3 regions of the Planococcus sp. VCh962 genome follow, and region 2 is predicted to be linked to each of the others. Evidence: riboswitches for the same ligand, from Rfam matches in the RefSeq annotation. Region 2 holds a riboswitch; each other region holds the start of a gene.
What was found. Region 2 has a riboswitch for S-adenosylmethionine ahead of AC3AQ9_RS04445 (LLM class flavin-dependent oxidoreductase). Riboswitches for the same ligand answer to the same signal wherever they lie in the genome.
Positions count from the first base shown of each region.

Region 1: it holds a riboswitch for S-adenosylmethionine, as region 2 does, so the genes downstream of both, AC3AQ9_RS15420 (MetQ/NlpA family ABC transporter substrate-binding protein) here and AC3AQ9_RS04445 (LLM class flavin-dependent oxidoreductase) in region 2, are expected to answer to the same signal.
Region 3: it holds a riboswitch for S-adenosylmethionine, as region 2 does, so the genes downstream of both, AC3AQ9_RS16225 (methionine ABC transporter ATP-binding protein) here and AC3AQ9_RS04445 (LLM class flavin-dependent oxidoreductase) in region 2, are expected to answer to the same signal.

Region 1 is NZ_JBYLHS010000006.1:104,465-111,156, forward strand. It holds gene ltaS (lipoteichoic acid synthase) at 311-2,335, shown strand; SAM riboswitch class I at 2,670-2,782, shown strand; gene AC3AQ9_RS15420 (MetQ/NlpA family ABC transporter substrate-binding protein) at 2,879-3,688, shown strand; gene AC3AQ9_RS15425 (methionine ABC transporter ATP-binding protein) at 3,754-4,782, shown strand; gene AC3AQ9_RS15430 (methionine ABC transporter permease) at 4,769-5,440, shown strand; gene AC3AQ9_RS15435 (enoyl-CoA hydratase/isomerase family protein) at 5,459-6,235, shown strand; gene AC3AQ9_RS15440 (alpha-hydroxy acid oxidase) at 6,252-6,692, shown strand, end outside.
Region 2 is NZ_JBYLHS010000001.1:883,816-890,507, reverse strand. It holds gene nikD (nickel import ATP-binding protein NikD) at 1-430, shown strand, start outside; gene nikE (nickel import ATP-binding protein NikE) at 465-1,286, shown strand; gene AC3AQ9_RS04450 (YkuS family protein) at 1,375-1,953, opposite strand; SAM riboswitch class I at 2,254-2,362, shown strand; gene AC3AQ9_RS04445 (LLM class flavin-dependent oxidoreductase) at 2,557-3,942, shown strand; gene AC3AQ9_RS04440 (hypothetical protein) at 4,129-4,581, shown strand; gene AC3AQ9_RS04435 (S26 family signal peptidase) at 4,609-5,409, shown strand; gene AC3AQ9_RS04430 (MFS transporter) at 5,490-6,668, opposite strand.
Region 3 is NZ_JBYLHS010000007.1:52,108-58,799, reverse strand. It holds gene AC3AQ9_RS16250 (acyl-CoA dehydrogenase FadE) at 1-1,130, shown strand, start outside; gene AC3AQ9_RS16245 (arsenate reductase family protein) at 1,223-1,576, shown strand; gene gcvH (glycine cleavage system protein GcvH) at 1,655-2,035, shown strand; gene AC3AQ9_RS16235 (hypothetical protein) at 2,172-2,510, shown strand; gene AC3AQ9_RS16230 (thioredoxin family protein) at 2,516-2,821, shown strand; SAM riboswitch class I at 2,960-3,064, shown strand; gene AC3AQ9_RS16225 (methionine ABC transporter ATP-binding protein) at 3,148-4,173, shown strand; gene AC3AQ9_RS16220 (methionine ABC transporter permease) at 4,166-4,834, shown strand; gene AC3AQ9_RS16215 (MetQ/NlpA family ABC transporter substrate-binding protein) at 4,875-5,693, shown strand; gene AC3AQ9_RS16210 (dicarboxylate/amino acid:cation symporter) at 5,987-6,692, shown strand, end outside.

The sequences.
Region 1 (6,692 bases), on a different contig from region 2:
TGATTGTTCCATTGCGCAAAGCGAAATTTAAGAAGAGCACCAGATAGTTGCAAGGAAAAAGTGAAAAGAAGTGGCTATTCGCTGGGAACTTTAAATCGGAAGAATCGTTCCTAGAAGTAGAGGCTTTAACACTTTTAAATCAATAGCAGTGACGGCGAAAAACTTTAAACTGTCATTTTTAGTGATATTTTAGTAAAATAGAGTTTGTCATTCTTTGTAAGAAACTCTCGCTTGGAGTCATCTATCTTCAGGCTTTTTTAGTTCAATGTCCAAACAGTTCCCGTGAAGTTTAATTATAAGAAGGTGCAATATGGAAAAAATTAAAACTACGAAAAACAAAAATTTCAACAAGTATGTGCCTCTTTTTCTCTTAGCTGTAGTTATGCTTTGGCTAAAGACCTACTTGTCCCAAAAAACACAATTTAAATTGGATGTCGATGGATTCCTCCAAGAGTTCCTGCTGTTTATCAACCCCCTCGGATCCGCGCTATTGCTTTTAAGCCTGTCGCTGTTATTTAAAGGAACACGAAAGTACATATCGCTTCTAGTGATTTACTTCCTGATGTCTTTCTTTTTGTATGCGAATGTGGTCTACTATCGGTTCTTCAGTGATTTCATCACATTGCCGACTTTGTTCCAGACGCAGAATTTCGGGGATTTAGGTGGCAGCATTGCTACGTTGATACAGCCGACCGATATTCTTTTCTTTGTAGATGTCATTTTACTGGCATATCTGGTGTTCTCGAAAAGAGTCGAAAAAGAGTCCCGGAACATTCGGAAAAAAGCGGTTATTCCGGTCATCACGTTCGCGTTGGCCATTTCGTTCTTCAATCTGGGCTTGGCCGAAGGAGACCGTCCGCAATTACTGACCCGCGGCTTTGACCGGGCTTATATCGTGAAGTATTTGGGCATGTACAATTACGCTCTTTATGACACAGTTGAAACGCTGAAATCCTCTTCACAACGAGTGCTGGCGGACAGCGATGAAGTTACAGAAGTGTTGAACTACACGAAATCCAATCATGCGACTCCGAATGAAGCATATTTCGGTGCAGCTGAAGGAATGAATGTCGTTTACTTGCATCTGGAATCGATGCAGACATTTCTGATGGATTACAAATTGAACGGGGAAGAAGTGACTCCGTTTTTAAACTCGATGATCAAAGATAAAAATACCCTGTATTTCGATAATTTCTTCCATCAAACCGCTCAAGGCAAAACAGCGGATGCGGAATTCCTGCTGGAAAACTCGCTATTCGGATTGTCGAAAGGTTCGGCCTTTATTACCAAAGGTGATAATACGTACCAGTCAGCTCCGGCCATTTTAAAGGACAAGGGCTACACTTCAGCGGTATTCCACGGCAACAATGGAACGTTCTGGAACCGCTCTGAAATCTATAAATCTTTCGGCTATGACCATTTCTTTGATATTGAGTCTTATACCGGCCTGACAGAAGCGGATATGGCTGAATATGGCGTAATGGATAAGCCGTTCTTTGACCAGTCAGCGGAACTTTTAAAGACCTTGCCGGAACCTTTTTATTCGAAATTCATCACAGTGTCGCATCATTTCCCTTATAAAATCGATCAGGAGTTGACGACGATTGAAAAAGGCACCACTGGCGATGCAAGCGTCGATAATTATTTCCAGACGGCGCGCTACGCAGACGAAGCGCTTCAGCAGTTCTTTGCAGATCTGGAACAATCCGGTTTAGCGGATAACACCATGATTGTGATGTACGGCGACCATTACGGAATTTCTGACAATCACAATAAAGCGATGGAACAAGTGCTTTCTAAAGAAATCACACCGGTTGAAAACACCAAGCTGCAGCGGGTTCCGCTGTTCATCCACGTGCCAGGCATGGAAGGCGGCATCAACCATACGTATGGCGGCCAAATCGACCTTCTGCCGACTGTGATGCATTTGCTTGGAGTGGAAACACAGGATTATATCCAATTTGGTACAGATCTGTTGTCCGAGGAGCATGAAGAACTGGTCACTTTCAGAAATGGCGATTATGCCAGCCCGGAGATCTATTCAATCGGTGACACCTTCTATGACCCAGAAACCGGTTTGCCAATCGAAGAAGATCAGTTGGAACAAGCGCAAAAACTCCAACAGTACGGAAATTACGAATTGCAGTTGTCAGACCGGGTAGTCAATGGCGACTTGCTGAGATTCTATACGCCTGAAGGATTCACGCCGATTGATCCAGCTGATTACAATTACTTGAACAAGCCAACTGTAAAACCAGTTGAAGTACCAGTTGTAGAACCGATCGAAGAACCAATCGAAGAACCAATCGACGAACCAATCGAAGAAACTGAATAACTGATGAATGAAAAAGGTATCCTGGAAGCTGTTTTATTGGCTTTTGGGATAGCTTTTTTTCTTTTGCTTGCTAAGAACAGTATCTCAAAAGATTGATAAGAGAATGCAAAGAGAGTGTAAAGAATTGTGAATGTTTGGACCCGATTGCAGCGCTAAATAGTGTTTTACGGCTTAACGGATTGTTGCCGTTCATGAAAGGAATAAGCTGAATTGAAAATGAATTTTCATTTCGGTATATAATTAGTAAAAAAATAATATTAAGAAAACATTGACTTTGGCATATTGATAGGCTAAATTAATCAATAAGGTTTCGCAATTGAATAAGCAACTAAATCTCTTATCAAGAGTAGCGGAGGGACTGGCCCTATGAAGCTCGGCAACCATCTATGTTAATCACATGGAAAGGTGCTACATCCAGCAGAACTGAAAGGTTCTGAAAGATAAGAGAGGATGAATTTTACGATAAATTTGTGCCTCTCTTTCTTTATGGAAAGAGAGGCTTTTTCGTATTTCGGGCTTAAAAAACTATTGGGGGATATTAAAATGGAAAAACTTGGAATCTTTACAGCGTTAACTTTATCAGCAGGTTTATTGGCAGGATGCAGCGGCAATGCCGAATCAACTGAATTGAGTGAGGAAAAATTAGTGGTTGGCGTTACTTCAGGTCCCCATGAGCAAATCATGGAAGTGGTATCGGAAGTGGCGAAAGAAGATGGCCTGGAAATTGAACTGAAAGTCTTTACGGATTATGTATTGCCGAACACAGCACTGTCCGAAGGCGATTTGGATGTGAATAGCTATCAGCATAAACCATTCTTGGAAGCTTTCAATGCTGACCACGGAACAAATTTGGTAGCCGGCGCTACAACGATTCTAAATCCGATGGGGGTTTATTCAAACGAATATGACTCTATTGAGAAGTTGCCAAAAGGCTCCACTTTCGGCTTGCCGAATGATCCGACGAACGGCGCCCGTGCCCTGTTCATCCTGGAAGAAGCGGGAATCATCACGCTGAAAGAAGGAACGGAAGAAACGGCATCGGTTTTTGATGTAGAAGAAAATCCGCTGGAACTTGAATTCATCGAATTGGAAGCAGCACAGATTCCGAAGCAGTTAAGTGAACTGGATGCAGCGGCCATCAATACAAACTGGGCGATTGAAGCCGGATTAAACACGCTGGAAGATTCAATTTTGCTGGAATCTAGCGACTCTCCATACGTCAATCACATTGTGGTAAGAGAAGAGAATAAAGACGATGCGGTTCTTGAAAAGCTGAACGCGGCTTATCAGTCTGATAAGGTCAAAGCCTTTATCGAAGAAGAATTTGATGGGTCTGTATTGCCAATCTGGTAAAATTCGGAGAGCCGCGTGGCATTTATGCCACGGGCCTTTCCTATTTAGAAGGAAGTGTAACGAGCATGATTCAACTAGAGAACGTTTCAAAAGAATTTAAATCGAAAAAAGGGATGATCCGGGCAGTGAATGATGTATCGCTGCATGTGAAAAAAGGGGAAATCCATGGTGTCATCGGCTATAGCGGAGCCGGGAAAAGTACGTTGATCCGCTGTGTGAATTTACTGGAGGCTCCGACCACCGGAAAAGTCCGGCTGAATGACCGGGAGTTTACGGAGCTTTCGAAAAGCGAACTATTGGAAGAACGCAAAAACATCGGCATGATTTTCCAAGGCTTTAATTTGCTGCGGACAGCTACAGTCGAAGAGAACATCGCCATTCCCTTGAAGCTGATCGGGGTGGAAGCTGTGGAAATTCCAAAGCGAGTGGAAAAGTATTTGGACATTGTCGGTTTGACGGAAAAGAAAAATGCCTATCCGGCCCAGTTGTCAGGCGGACAGAAACAGCGTGTCGCCATTGCCCGCGCTCTTGCACAAGAGCCGGATGTTTTGCTCAGCGATGAAGCGACCAGTGCGCTCGATCCTGAAACCACTGAATCGATTCTGGATTTGCTGCTGAAGATCAATGCAGAATTCGGCATCACCATTTTGCTGATCACCCACGAAATGCATGTCATCCAAAAGATATGTGACCACGTCTATGTGATGGACGGCGGGGAAATCGTGGAAGGCGGCCCGGTAATTGAACTGTTTTCAAAACCGCAGCATAAAACGACACGGAGTTTCCTGAATACCATTTCACAGCGCAAATTGTCGAAGGAATTCGTCGGCAACTTGAAGAAAAGTGGATCGGTGCTGCGCTTGACGTTCCGCGGAGAAGCTACGGGAGATCCGGTACTGGCGGCTATGGCAAAAGAATTTGACGTAAAGCCGAATATTTTAACGGCGAATATCATGGAATTGAAAAATGGGGTTATTGGAAACCTCGATGTACATATTGCAGGAGCAACAGAAGAAGTTGGCCGCTCTTTGGAATTTTTGAAAGACAAAGGCGTAGTGATTGAGGAATGGGATGATCAATATGGAAAGATATAATACGTTCGTTGAACAATGGCTGCCGGTGATCGGAGCCGCAGTTGTCGAAACAGCACAGATGGTGTTGATTTCATTGGCAATCTCCGCTGTGCTTGGGATACCGTTAGGGATTTTGCTGGTATTGACGCGCCGCGGGCAAGCTTGGGAAAACAAATGGGTTTATCAAATCCTGAATCTGGTCGTCAATATTATCCGCTCAGTGCCATTCATTATTTTGCTGTTTTTCATCTTGCCATTTACCAAACTGATTGTCGGTACAACGATTGGCGTCCAAGGCGTCATCGTGCCACTCGTCATCTATACAGCACCATACATAGCCCGCTTAATGGAGTCTTCTCTATTGGAAGTGGACAGCGGGGTCCGGGAAGCTTATGAAGCCATGGGCATCAAAACAAGGCATATTATCTGGAATGTATTATTGCGCGAAGCACGCCCGTCGATTGTCCTTGGCTTGACGATTGCTACAGTCGGACTGATTGGCGCGACGGCGATGGCGGGGCTTGTGGGAGCAGGCGGCTTGGGCGACTTGGCTTACCGTTACGGCCATCTGCGCTATGAAGTCGATGTCATGTATGCCACTGTCTTCATCTTAATCATTCTGGTGCAAGGCGTTCAAAGTCTCGGGAATTATTTCTCGGCACGCTTAAAAAAAGATTAAAAAGAGGAGTTTATTTCAATGCAAAACGATTTGTATTTGGAGAAAGACGGGGCGATCGCGACACTCGTGATCAACCGCGCAGACCAGCGCAATGCATTTTCGCTGGATATGTTCAAGCTATTGCCTTCCTTGCTGGCTGAAGCAGCTGAAGATTCTTCTATCAAGGTTCTGATTCTTAAAGGCGTCGATAACAGAGCTTTTTCAGCAGGGGCGGATATCAAGGAATTCATGGACAATCGCTTGTCTCAGCAAAAAGCGAAAAACTATAACGACCATGCATTAGCAGCGATCGAGCAGCTATACCGTTTCCCGAAGCCGACCATTGCACTGATCCGCAAACTGGCCATCGGCGGCGGATTGGAATTGGCGATGTCCTGCGATTTCCGCATTGCGTCAACCGACAGCAAATTCGGCATCACAGCTGCGCGTCTCGGCATCATCTATAACCTGCGGAGCACGAAACGCCTGTTGAATGTTATCGGTCCGGTTAAAACCAAAGAGTTGTTGTATACCGGAAAATTGATCAAAGCGGAAGAAGCGAAGGAACTCGGAATCGTGCAGCAGCTGCACGAAGGAGATGCGGCTAACGAAGCTGCATGGAGTTTTGCACAGGAGCTGGCTGCTGTGTCATCAACGGCGATGCATGGCAATAAAAAAGTGATTCAAGCCATCATTGACGGGGCACAATCGGAAGATGAACAAATAGCTTCGCTAATTTTGGATTCTTTCGAATCTGATGATTATAAAGAAGGCATTCAAGCTTTCCTAGAGAAAAGACAACCGAATTTCACTTGATAAAGGAGCGAAAAGGATGAACAGCAGATTAGAAGGAGATGCGTTTTTAAAAAGCATCGTCTCTCAAAACGATTCTCCGCTGACGCATGAAGAGTGGGAACAAAGCGCAAGACAGAAAATGAAAGCACATGAGTTCGGGCATATCCGTTCAGGTGCTGGAGCAGAAGAAACGCTGCGGCGCAACCGCTCCGCGTTTTCAAAATGGGCCATCCTGCCTCGCATGCTGAATGACGTTTCTGCTATTGATACGTCCATCACTTTATTCGGGCATAAGTACGAACATCCTTTTCTGCTGGCTCCGATCGGCATGCAAAGACTTGCCCACGAAGACGGAGATTTGGCTTCTGTCCGTGCAGCTGCAAAATGGAATGTGCCTTTTATCGCCAGTACCGTTTCCAGTTATTCATTGGAAGATATTGCGGAAGCGGCAGGTGCTAACCCGAGATGGTTCCAGCTG
Region 2 (6,692 bases):
ATTGGCGGTTTCTTCTCTGGAAGTGTTGAATCTGCAAGAACCGGCCAAGATTATGAGGAAATATCCTTTTCAGCTGAGCGGCGGGATGCTCCAGCGCGTCATGATCGCGATTTTGATGTGCCTGCGCCCATCAGTCGTGATAGCAGACGAGCCGACAACAGCCCTTGATGTGACCAATCAGATGCAAGTGCTTAAGGAACTGGATCGGCTCCGGACGGAATGCGGCACTTCAATCTTGCTGATTTCACATGACTTAGGGGTAATTTCAGAACTGGCCGACGAAGTGGCCGTGATGCAAAAGGGCCGGATTGTGGAAAAAGCAGATGTCTTCCAACTGTTCGATCACCCTCAGCATATCTATACAAAAAAACTGCTCCAAGCCAGACCTGTTTTGCCGATAAACGAACAATTGAAAAAACTGGTTATATAGAATCGGCAGGGAACGAGCGGAAAGGCGGTAGTCTATGAGTTTACTGGAAGTCAAAAGTGTTACACATGCATACGGCCCGACCCGTTCTTTTTGGCGCAAGGAAAGAGCATCACCGGTTCTTTCCGAGGTGTCTCTTAATATCGAAGAAGGGACGTGTTTGGGGCTTCTTGGAACAAGTGGGGCAGGCAAGAGCACGTTAGGCAAAGTCATTCTAGGGGTAGAGCAGCCGAAAGAAGGAAAAGTCATTTTCCAAGGCCAAGACATTTATACAATGGATTCTATTACCCGAAAACGTCTCAGAAGAGATCTTCAAGTGGTCTTTCAGGATAGTTATTCATCGGTGAATCCGCGCATGACGGCGGAAAAGATTATCGGGGAGCCCTTGGAAAACTACGAAAGGCTGTCGGCATCGGAGATGAAACGAACGATTGCGCATTTATTGGAGATGGTAGGGCTGGATGCGGAAGACATGAAAAAATACCCCCGGCAGTTCAGCGGTGGGCAATTGCAGCGGATCAATATTGCCAGAGCGATCGCTTTAAAGCCGAAATTGATGGTCCTGGATGAATCCGTCAGCAGTCTCGATATGGTGAACCAAACAAATATCCTGAACTTATTAAATGAGCTGAAATCAGCCTATGGCCTTTCTTATCTCTTTATCACCCATGATATTAGAGCTGCCTATTCCATTTCGGATGCTTTAGCAGTCATGGAAAAAGGCAGGTTGATCGCAACCAGCCAAGACAAAAATGAAATGCTCTCATCGCAACAGCCTATTGTAAAGAAATTGGTGTCTTCCATTCTGTCAGAACATCCACGGAACCGAACGATTTCTTCGGACAGGAGATTCGTTTGATGCAGGATCAAGCAGACAAGCTGCCATAAGTGAAAAGCCGAAGAGTCCACTAGAAAGTGGACTCTTCGGCTTTTTTATCCTCGTTATTTTAATTCAATGATGAAGAATCTCTTGAAGTTTCAGTGCCTTGCTGATCGTTGGAAGAGCTGGAAACTTTCCCTTTAACTTGAGAAGTGGCTTCGGTGGCCTTTTCTTTTGCCTGATTAGCCAAGTCGGCTGCTTTTTCTTTTACTTGGCTCAGTTTTCCGCTTCCATCACTGCCGGCATTGCCGCTTGCCAATTTTTCTTTAACGGTCACTTGAAGTTCTTTGCCGCTTTTCGGTGCTAGAAGAAGGGCTATTGCCGATCCAATTGCCGCTCCGCTTAAGAGGCCTGCGAAAAATCCGCTGCCCGATTCACTTTTGGCTGCATCTGGCTGGCCTTGAATTTTTCCGGCGCGCTGCAAACGTTCTTCCACTTCGGCTACAATTTCGTTAACCGTGCGCCCACTCACTTCTACCAGAGATCCTTTAAAGCGAAGATGGTCATAGCTCTCCAAGCTGCGGACTACCAGCGCATCATAATGGGCGGCTTTTGTTTTCTGATCAAGCATGTCTGCCTGATAACCTCTGTTTCTTAGGGCTTGTTGAATGTCTGTAAACGGATGTTCTACTGCAATTCTTGGCATATTATCCAACCTCTTTCTTTATTATCGTTATTCTTGTGTCTTTCCCTAACCCGGCTATAAGTTAAACCTTCTTTACTTATTAATCGAATAAAGATCTTTTAGAAGAAATCGAGCAAGGCACTTACTTCCAATAAAAAAGCCGCGAGTTAGAGGGCTTTCTCTTCTAGAATATTAAAAAAGCATCCGTTATTCATCGCTTATACCGACTAATGTGATAAGACTTATAAGGTAAATAAATTAATTTTACGATATAGATTGACTTTCAATAGATTTAATATTATGATTATTTTTAATTTAATAATCTTATCCAGAGAAGCCGAGGGACTGGCCCATTGACGCTTCAGCAACCTCTGACATTTGTCAGAAAGGTGCTAAATCCAGCAAGAATTTTATTCTTGGGAGATAAGAGCGGGATTGTGTACATATACAACCTTCTTTTCTCTTTAGCCGAGAAAAGGAGGTTTTTTATTTTGTTCATGGTCCTCAAACTTAAATACGGCAAGTACATATAAAGAAAGGGCAATATCAATCCTCACATCAATCATTGTGTTAAAAAGATTAGTTGAAACACCAAAAACGGTGCACACAAAGGAGCGGATCTATATGACAAACAAACGGATTTATTTAAATGCATTTGATATGAATTGTGCTGGACATCAATCACCTGGGCTCTGGACCCATCCCGAAGATCAATCGCATAAATACAAAGACAGCGAATATTGGATAGAATTGGCGAAGCTATTGGAAAAAGGGAAGTTTGATGCTATCTTTATAGCAGATGTCCTCGGTACATATGATGTCTATAATGGGTCGAGAGATGCCGCAGTCCGGCAAGGTGCACAGTCTCCAGTCAACGATCCGCTGCTTGTCGTACCGCTTATGTCGGCAGTCACGAAACATTTGGGTTTCGGTGTCACAGCTTCTGTCACCCATGAACATCCTTATCCTTTTGCCCGCCGGATTTCTACGCTGGATCATTTAACAAAAGGCCGCATCGGCTGGAACATCGTGACGTCTTATCTCAAGAGCGCGGCTGTCAATATCGGGCTGGACGACCAAATCAAGCATGATGAGCGTTATGATATTGCTGAAGAGTATTTGGAAGTGTGCTATAAATTATGGGAATCCAGTTGGGAAGAAGATGCCGTGCTGCTGGATAAAGTGAATGGCATATATACAGACCCTGAAAAAGTGCATGATATCCGGCATGAAGGGAAATATTATAAAGTGCCGGGTGCCCATTTAACGGAACCTTCCAGACAGCGGACTCCTGTCCTTTATCAGGCAGGCGCTTCTAAAAAAGGTGTAGCTTTTGCCGGGAAACATGCTGAATGTGTCTTCATCGGTCCGCCAAATATGGAACTGGCGAAACAAACGGTCAACAAGATACGCACCGAAGTGGAAAATTCCGGCCGGAATAAAGATGACGTCAAGATTCTGACGCTGCTTACCCCGATTGTCGGAAAAACGGAACAAGAAGCAATTGAAAAATACAACGATTATAAAAAACATATCAGCCATGAAGGTGCCTTGGCATTATTTGGGGGGTGGACTGGAATTGATTTGTCCAATTATGCGCCAGATCAGCCGCTTGAGTACATTGAAAATGATGCCATTCAATCTGCTTTAGAAAACTTCACCAAAATTCTGCCAGGAAGAAAACCGACGGTCAACGACGTTAAGGAATATGTCGGCATCGGAGGACTTGGGCCTTTCACTGTCGGATCGCCAGAGCAAGTAGCTGATACGCTTGAAAAGTGGGTGACCGAAACGGGCGTTGACGGTTTTAATATCGCTTACGCCATCACCCCTGGAACTTTTGAGGATTTTATCGATCTTGTCGTGCCGATCCTTCAGGAGCGGGGGCTCGTTCAAAAAGAATATGAAGGGGATTCTTTGCGGGATGCTTTGTTTGGGGAAGGTGCGCATCTATCACCGGCTCATCCCGGAAAGCAATATACGCGTGTACCTGTAACAGTGAACAATTAACAGCAACGAGAGCAAAAGAGGGAAAGGCGCTCAAAAAAGCGCTTCTTCGCTCTTTTTTGTTTGCCAACTTGAATTGAACAAACGAACAGGAAATTATTTCAAATTAACGAAACCATCGTTCTTTTCCTATCGTATATAAGAAGACAATGTTTGGTTCCAGATATTCCTACGAAGGAGGAGATGGTTTTGAAGCGGTTTCTCTATTATTTTGGTTGGACAATGGCTCTCGGATTTGTACTGTATTTTGGTATGCAGCTTCAGGAGGTATTGAACGAAATGGCTCGAGTGACATTTGAGTCTGCTGCACTGAGAGTGTATATTGCGCTTTTCCCTGTAGCGATGGGGCTTCTGCTGCGTACCCCGAAATTTCTTCTAGAAGTGAAAGAGAATAAGCCCCGGAAGTTTGACTGGGTCATTTTCGCTGCAATTGGCTTGCCGGCCCTTTATATAGTTGTGATGACTTTTTTGCCTTTCTTGCCGATTGGCGCTGGGTGGCTTGCGCTTCCAGAAATCATAGTGATAGGTGGAACGACTGTGCCGACCATTGCTGGACTGGTGTTGGGCTACGCATTGCTGGATAGTTTCAAAACAGAAAATGATGGAAAAAGAAACCGCGTGTTATTTAAAGCTCACAAGTAAATCCAAGAGAATGGGAGGGATTATAAGTTGAAGAAATTTAAACGAAAACCAGATGAGTTTATCGGTGATTCCCCTCGCATCAAAGATCCATTAAAAGGAAAATTCTTAAGGGAGTTGAAAAAAGAGGACAAAACATCCGGTACAGTTTCCAGGAGAATCGGACTATTTAGATATGCAGCTGTTTTAGTGCTGCTCCTGGCAGCGGCAACTTTGTTCGCGTTTTTTTCATTGAGTGAAAAAAACACGGTTTCTCCTGCCGCTCCAGAAGGAAATCCGGTTCGCACCGAGCCAGATACAAAGGTAGAGATTCAGGTGTTTACGGACTATAAAGCGCCGCTAGAAGTCTTCGACTTTAAATACGACGCAATGGACAGGGGAAGTCATGAATACGCGGAATATCCACTATTGATAGACGCGCATGCCTATGCAAAAAAAGAGATTGGCAGAGGAGACGTCATCGTCTATGAAGCGGAATTTTTTGATGGAAGGAAGCGGACTGTAGGGAGAGTGGTGGGTCTGCCAGGGGAAACGGTGGAAATCATTAACGGCCAAATCTATATCAACGACCGGGAACTGGAGACATTCTATGGCCAGGCACACCGAGCAGGTAAAAGCTCAAACGAGGAATACAATGAGGCATTGATAGAGAACGGAGAAACACAGAATATTGACTCCATGAAGGAAATATTTGCTCAAACAACTAGTGAATTCCAACTAGCCGATGATGAAACTTTCGTAGTTGGCGACGATTGGTTTAGAGGCAGCCAGCACAGAATAAAGACTTCTGAAATTCAAGCGGAAGTATTAGGGTATTATCAAGGCAGTTAGTCAAATGCTAATGCCTGGTCAACTTCTGCTGAATAAAAGCCATGCAATCGCGATGAAGCTGAAAAAAAAGAGCAGCGAAGTTAATCCGCTGCTCTTAAAAGTACTGCTTTTGGTGTCTTCCAGACGAATGTTAACGCGATGCCGATAGCCAGAACGACAGTCGCGAAATAGAAGGGGTAGTTAAGGTCGATATCGAACAGAATGCCTCCTGCAATGGGGCCGATGATATTGCCGATGCTTGTAAACATGGAATTCATCCCGCCGACAAAACCTTGTTCGTTTCCGGCAATCCGTGACAGGTAAGTGGTGACGGCCGGCCGCATCAAGTCAAATCCGACAAAGACCACCATTGTTACCAATAAGATGGACCAGTAGCTCGTCACATAGGTCAATAACAGGACAAGCAGCGTGGAGACGATCAAACTGTAGCGGATCAGCCGGATTTCGCCCCACCAACGTGTGAAGCGGTCAAAAAAGCCGACTTGCACAATGACCCCTACAATGGCTCCAAGTGAAATGATAATCGCGATATCTTGCGGTGTAAAACCGAATTTACGATCCACAAACAAGGCGAAAAATGATTCAAACGAAGCGAGGCCGAAGGAAGAAATCAAGATGACCATAAACGAGACAAAATACAGCGGGGACAGGATACGTCCAAATCCGGTTTTCTGCTCCCCGTACAAATTTTGTTCATCGTTTTGGCGTTCAGGTTCTTTCAACAGCAAGAGAGATAGCAGCATCGCGAACAGTCCAAAGCCTGCGGCAAAGAAAAAGGGAAGCCGTGTGCCGATCTCTGCAAGAAATCCGCCAATGCCCGGACCGATGATAAATCCGGTCGAAATTGCTGCTGACATATAACCGAGTGCTTTTGGACGCGTCTTGAGCGTCGTGATATCCGCAATATAAGCCGTAACAGCCGGCATGATAAAGGCAGCACTGACCCCACCGAGAACTCGTGAAATGAACAGCACTTCAACCGTTTGCCCAAGCCCGAATAATAATTCGGAAACACTGAAGACGAACAGACCCAGGATGATCAACGGCTTGCGCCCATATTTGTCGACTGCCCGTCCAGCGAGTGGAGAAACAATCAGCTGAGCCAATGCAAAAGCGGAAACCATATAGCCGACGACCGTTCCGGAAATGTTCAATTCGTTCATAATCGTTGGTGTTACGGGTATGACTAGCCCAATTCCCAGGAAAGCGATAAATAAATTCAGCAGCAAGATAAATAAAACCAATTTGTAATTCTTCATGAATGAACCTCTTTTGCATTTTTT
Region 3 (6,692 bases), on a different contig from region 2:
GACCGGAAGAAAAGAAAATGGGGATCAAGTCATCTTCTACTCGTACATTAGTCTTGCAGGATGCTCAAGTACCTGTCGAAAACTTATTGGGTGAAGCAGGGCGCGGCCATATTATTGCTTTTAATATCTTGAACATCGGCCGCTACAAATTGGGAGTAGGCACAATCGGAGGTTCAAAACGTGCACTGGAAATTACGATTCCTTACACGAATCAACGGCAACAGTTTAAAACGCCAATTTCCTCATTCAACTTAACCCGTGAAAAATTGGGTACAATGGCTTCTCAATTGTATGCTCTTGAAAGTTCGGTCTACCGCACAGTCGGCCTTTTTGAAGACCGCATGAGCGGCTTTACAGAAGAAGAGCATGCCAACGGGAAATTGGTGGCAGATTCGATTGCAGAATTTGCAGTGGAATGTTCGATGAATAAATTCTTTGGCACCGAAACACTGGATTATATTGTTGACGAAGGCGTTCAGCTGCATGGCGGATACGGATTCATGCAGGAGTACGAGATTGAGCGCGCTTACCGGGATTCCCGCATCAACCGGATTTTTGAAGGAACAAATGAAATCAACCGTTTGCTGGTTCCTGGCACCTTGCTGCGCAAAGCAATGAAAGGTGAACTTCCGTTATTGCAGCATGCCCAGCAATTGCAAGAGGAATTGCTCATGATGATGCCGGAAGAAATTGGAACAGAAGCGTTGGCACAGGAAAAATACTTGGTGAGAAACTCCAAGAAAATTGCTTTGCTTGCAGCTGGACTGGCGGCACAGACTTATGGTGCAAAGATTGAACAAGAACAGGAAGTGCTTGTAAACATCGCTGATATCGTCAGCAACGTCTTTGCGATGGAATCCGCAGTGCTCCGCACAGAAAAAGCGATTGCAGCATCCGGCGAAGAAAAAGCGCAGCAAAAATTGCTGTATACGCAGATTTACTGCCAGGAAGCCTTCGATAAGATTGAAAAAGATGCAAAAGAAACTTTGCTTGCAGCTGTGGAAGGCGACAATCAGCGCATGATGCTTTCGGCACTGCGGAAACTGACGCGTTCTACCCCATATAACGTGATAGCTAAAAAACGAGAAGCAGCTGTTAAATTAGTGGAAGCAGAGAAATATGTAGTTTGATGCCTTCTTCAAAAACGCAGTCTTCGGGCTGCGTTTTTTACATCGACCAAGGGTACTAATTTTGGTAAGCTTGGTTAAAAGGAGGTTTTTAAATGATTACATATTATGCATATCCGAAATGCACAACTTGCCGAAAAGCAAAAAAATGGCTCGATCAAAATGAGATCGAATATAATGAAGTTAATATTGCTGAAAAACCGCCATCCCCCATTGAACTTCGCGAAATTTATGAAAAAAGCGGACTTGAATTAAAGAAGTTTTTTAATACAAGCGGCATGAAGTACCGGGAACTGGGACTAAAAGATAAATTGAAGGAAATGCCTGAAGATCAGCAGCTAGCACTGCTGTCATCAGATGGAATGCTTGTCAAACGTCCGTTAGCTTGGGACGGGAAAAAAGTAACACTGGGCTTTAAAGAGGAAGAGTTTGAAAATACTTGGAAGTGATAACAGTGAAATCTTGTAATTCTATGGGTATTATGTCAAACTGAAATTGAGTACACTACATAATTTGGAGGGTTTTCGATGAGCACACCACAAGAACTTCGTTATTCTAAAGAGCATGAATGGGTTAAAGTTGAAGGCGGCACAGCCCGTATTGGTATTACGCATTTTGCACAAGCTGAACTTGGCGATATCGTTTTCGTAGAATTGCCGCAAGTTGGAGATGAACTGAAAAGAAATGAGCCTTTTGGCAGCGTTGAATCAGTTAAAACTGTTTCAGAACTTTATGCGCCTATTAGCGGACGCGTGATTGAAGTCAATGCTGAGCTTGAAGACAGTCCGGAATTCGTAAACGAATCTCCTTACGAAAATGCTTGGATGGTGGTAATCGAATCTCCAGAAGAAGCTGAAATCAGTGATTTGATGACAGCTGAACAATATCAGGAAATGATCAACGAGTAATATTTTAAAAGCGCCTATTACTTGGCGCTTTTTTTGCTAGCCGGGTGAGTTTATAAAATCTGAAGTTACCGGCTGAATCAGTGGAAAGCAGCCGTTCCCCCTTATCTTTCATCATATATCAGCGAGGTGTTGACTTATGGATAAAGTAATCGTTGTTGAAGGGCTCAGTGATAAAACCCGAATAGCGCCGCTTATTGCAGAACCCGTGACGATTCTTTGCACAAATGGTACAGTTAGTGCATCGAGGCTTGAAGAGATATTGCTGCCTTATGAAGGCTTAGATATCATCATATTGGTAGATGCGGACAAATCAGGTGAACAGTTGCGAAAACTGGTCAAACGCGAATTTCCTGAAGCCCGGCATTTTTATATCAACCGCAGTTACAAGGAAGTTGCAGCGACACCGATCCGGATTTTACTGGATGTGCTGATTTCAGCAAATATTCAAGTCAATAAGTTATTAACCGAGGGATGAAATAGATGAAAGAATGGACACATAAAGAATGGCTGAAAGAAAAAAATACAAAGTCAATTGCCGCTTATTATTTATATACACCGATGTGCGGAACATGCCAAGTTGCTTCTAAAATGATGGATGTCGTAAAAGAGCTCCTTCCAGGTATGCCGATGGGCAAAGCAAATTTGAATTATGTTCAAGAAATTGCCGAATTATACAAGGTAGAAAGTGTGCCGTGCCTGCTCATTACAGAAAATGGCCAGCTGAAGGAAAAGATATACGCCTTCCAGTCGGTCCCTTATATATACGAGAAATTAAGGTCTCTGTAAGTTGGACAAAAGAAAGGCTCTTTGATACACCGCTTCAGCCGCTGGGAATAAGGCAAAGATGATTAATTCAACATATGTATTGACGAAAAATGTCGAGCATGGTAAATTGAATCTCTGAACAATAATTTCATATCGTAACTCTTATTTAGAGTGGTGGAGGGAAGTGCCCTATGAAGCCCGGCAACCGTCATGAAAATGAAATGGTGCCAAATCACACGGAACGAAGGTTCTGGGAGATGAGAGAGCGGTTTTCGTGTTTTCACGGTCACCCTTCTGCTCAGTTCTGCGCAGAAGGGTTTTTATTTTGGATTAGGAGTTGTAAAAGGATGATTGAATTAAAAGAACTGTCGAAGGTTTTCGACACGGGAAAAGGCACTTTAACAGCTGTCGACCATGTCGACCTGTCGATTTCATCCGGTGAAATTTTTGGCATTATCGGCTATAGTGGGGCAGGCAAAAGTACATTGATCCGTTTGTTGAATGGATTGGAAAAGCCTAGTTCAGGAACTGTAACGATTAATGGCCAAGATATCTCGGCAAGCACAGGAAAAGAGCTGCGGAAGGCACGCCAGAAAGTCAGTATGATTTTCCAGCATTTCAACCTTTTGTGGTCACGCACCATAAAAGAAAACATTGAATTTCCGCTTGAAATTGCAGGGGTTCCAAAAAACAAGCGCGATGCACGCGTCCAGGAATTAGTAGAGCTGGTAGGCCTTACAGGAAGAGAACATGCCTATCCGTCCCAGCTGTCGGGTGGTCAGAAACAGCGTGTCGGCATTGCCCGGGCGCTGGCTAATGAACCTGAAGTGCTGCTTTGTGATGAAGCAACTTCAGCACTCGATCCACAGACGACGGATTCAATTTTAGAGCTATTGGTCGATATCAATAAGCGTTTAGGACTTACTATTGTCCTTATTACACATGAAATGCATGTTATCCGTAAAATTTGCCATCGTGTGGCGGTTATGGAAGGCGGACGCGTCGTCGAACTGGGGGATGTCTTGAATGTCTTCCAGGCACCGAAACAGCAAATTACAAAGCGTTTTGTCGCTCAAGTAACCGATACGGAAGATTCGAACGAAACGATCAAACATCTGCGGGAACTCTATCCAACTGGCGAACTAGTAAAATTGATTTTTGTCGGTGAACAAACCGAACAGCCTATTTTGACTAAGCTAATCCGGAAGTTCCCTGTTGATATCAATATTGTGCAAGGAAATATATCGCACACGCAGCGAGGAGCTTACGGAACATTGGTTTTACAAATGAAAGGTTCACAACAAGAGATATCGGAAGCGCTCGCTTTCTTAAATGCAGAGAATGTCCAGACGGAGGTGATGGCAAATGATTGAGTCATTATTCCCGAACGTCGACTGGGACAGCATGTGGGAAGCCACGCTCGAAACATTGTACATGACTGCTATGTCGACATTTTTCACATTTGTCATCGGATTGGTTTTGGGAATTGTCCTATTTTTGACGGCACCAAAGCAATTATGGGCTAACAGTGTTGTCAATTGGCTGACAGGGGCATTCGTCAACATTTTCCGTTCCATTCCATTCATCATTTTAATTATTTTGCTAATTCCTTTTACGAAATTTCTTATCGGCACAATCCGTGGGCCGAATGCAGCCTTGCCTGCTTTGATCATTGGAGCAGCTCCATTTTATGCGCGTATGGTATTGATTGCATTGAAGGAAATTGACAAAGGGGTCATCGAAGCTGCGCGTTCAATGGGAGCGACAACATGGACGATTATCCGCAAAGTGCTGTTGCCGGAATCCAAACCGGCGTTGATTTCGGGTATTACAGTTACAGCGATTGCATTGGTTGGATACACTGCCATGGCCGGAATTATTGGTGCCGGCGGCTTAGGAACACTCGCGTTCCTTGATGGCTTCCAGAGAAGCCGGGAAGATGTTACGCTGATGGCGACTATCTTGATTTTGATCATCGTCTTCGCAATCCAATTTATTGGTGACCGATTGACTACTAAATCAGATAAACGCTAGCAGCTCAACTATAAAAATATAGAAAAAGGGGATTAGTTAGATGAAAAAATTATTAACTGGGTCATTATTGACAGCGCTTGTACTTGCTGGCTGCGGAAGCGGCAACGGCGGAGCAAGTGAAGAAGAGTCAAGCACATTAAAAGTGGGTGCTTCAAACGTACCTCACGCGATTATTTTGGAACAGGCACAGCCGCTGCTTGAAGAACAAGGAATTGAATTGGAAATTGAAACATACCAAGATTACATTTTGCCAAACCAGGATTTAGAAGCAGGGGAAATCGATGCGAACTATTTCCAGCACGTTCCTTACTTGGAGTCACAAAAGAAAGAATTTGGCTACGATTTTGAAAATGCAGGCGGAATCCACATCGAACCGATCGGTGTTTATTCTCAGAAATATGCTTCATTGGAAGAGCTTCCTGAAGGCGCAACAATCCTAATGAGCAACTCGGTGGCCGACCATGGCCGTATTTTATCAATGTTGGAAGCTCAAGGCTTGATCAAACTGGCAGATGGCATAGACAAAACAGCTGCTGAAGTGAAGGATATTGTGGAAAACCCTAAAAATCTTGAGTTTGATGCGAACTATGAAGCAGCATTGATGGTTCAATTATATGAAGCTGGCGAAGGCGATGCGTTGTTGATCAACTCGAACTATGCAATCGATGCCGGTTTGAACCCGTTGGAAGATTCCATTGCACTTGAAAGTTCAGAATCTCCTTACGTCAATATCATCGCAGTTAATAAAGGCGATGAAGACAGCGAAAATATCAAAGCATTAGTCGAAACCCTGAAATCACAGGAAATCCAAGACTTCATCTTAGAAGAGTGGGGCGGGTCAGTAGTACCTGTCGACTAATTTCTTAAATGTAAAAAAGCATATTATGAAACTGCAGGCCGACTCGAACTGATCGAGAAGGGCTGCAGTTTTTTATTTTGGGCTTCTTTGCTAAGTTTAGTAGTGAATCTGTTGCAGAGGAGAAACCGCTTGATTATATCCAACACGGTCGGCGCAAGCAAAATAATTAATTATTATTTTGTCGAAATAATAAAAAAATTCCGCGTATTAATGAATCTATTCTAATTACTGGACCAATGTGATAGTTTTATATAATATTAAAAAAACAGTTGTTCATCTAGGGAGGACACATCATGAAGATTAAATTCGGTCTTTTACCGAGGATTATCGTAGCTATCGCTTTAGGAGTATTGGTTGGATCATTTGCGCCAGAGTGGATGGCTCGGATATTTGCCACATTTACATCGCTTTTTGGTAATTTTCTTAATTTCATCGTACCTTTAATCATCCTCGGGTTTATCGCTCCTGGTATTGCCCAGCTTGGTAAAGGATCAGGAAAATTGCTCGGCCTTGCTACATTCTTTGCCTATGCATCTACAATCGTAGCAGGGATTCTGGCGTTTTTCGCTGCAACTAGCATACTTCCGAACTTTATGAAAGCCGGTTCGATGAGTGGGATCGATGATCCGGAAAATGCTTTAGCCACATCATTTATCGTTTTAGAAATGCCGCCTGTATTCGGCGTAATGTCAGCACTTATTCTGGCATTTCTACTGGGAATCGGGATGGCTTCAACTGGAAGCAAAACAATGATTTCGTTTTTTGAAGAATTCCAGGCGATTATTGAAAAAACTATCAAATATGTCATCATTCCGTTATTGCCATTCCACATTTTCGGTATTTTCGCAAATATGGCGTATGGCGGCGCGGTCGCTAAAATTTTAACACTTTTTGCAGTGGTTTTCGTTATGATTATTATTCTCCATTGGGTCATGTTATTGATTCAATACACTACAGCGGGGACGTTAAATCAAAAAAATCCGCTTCGTTTATTGAAGA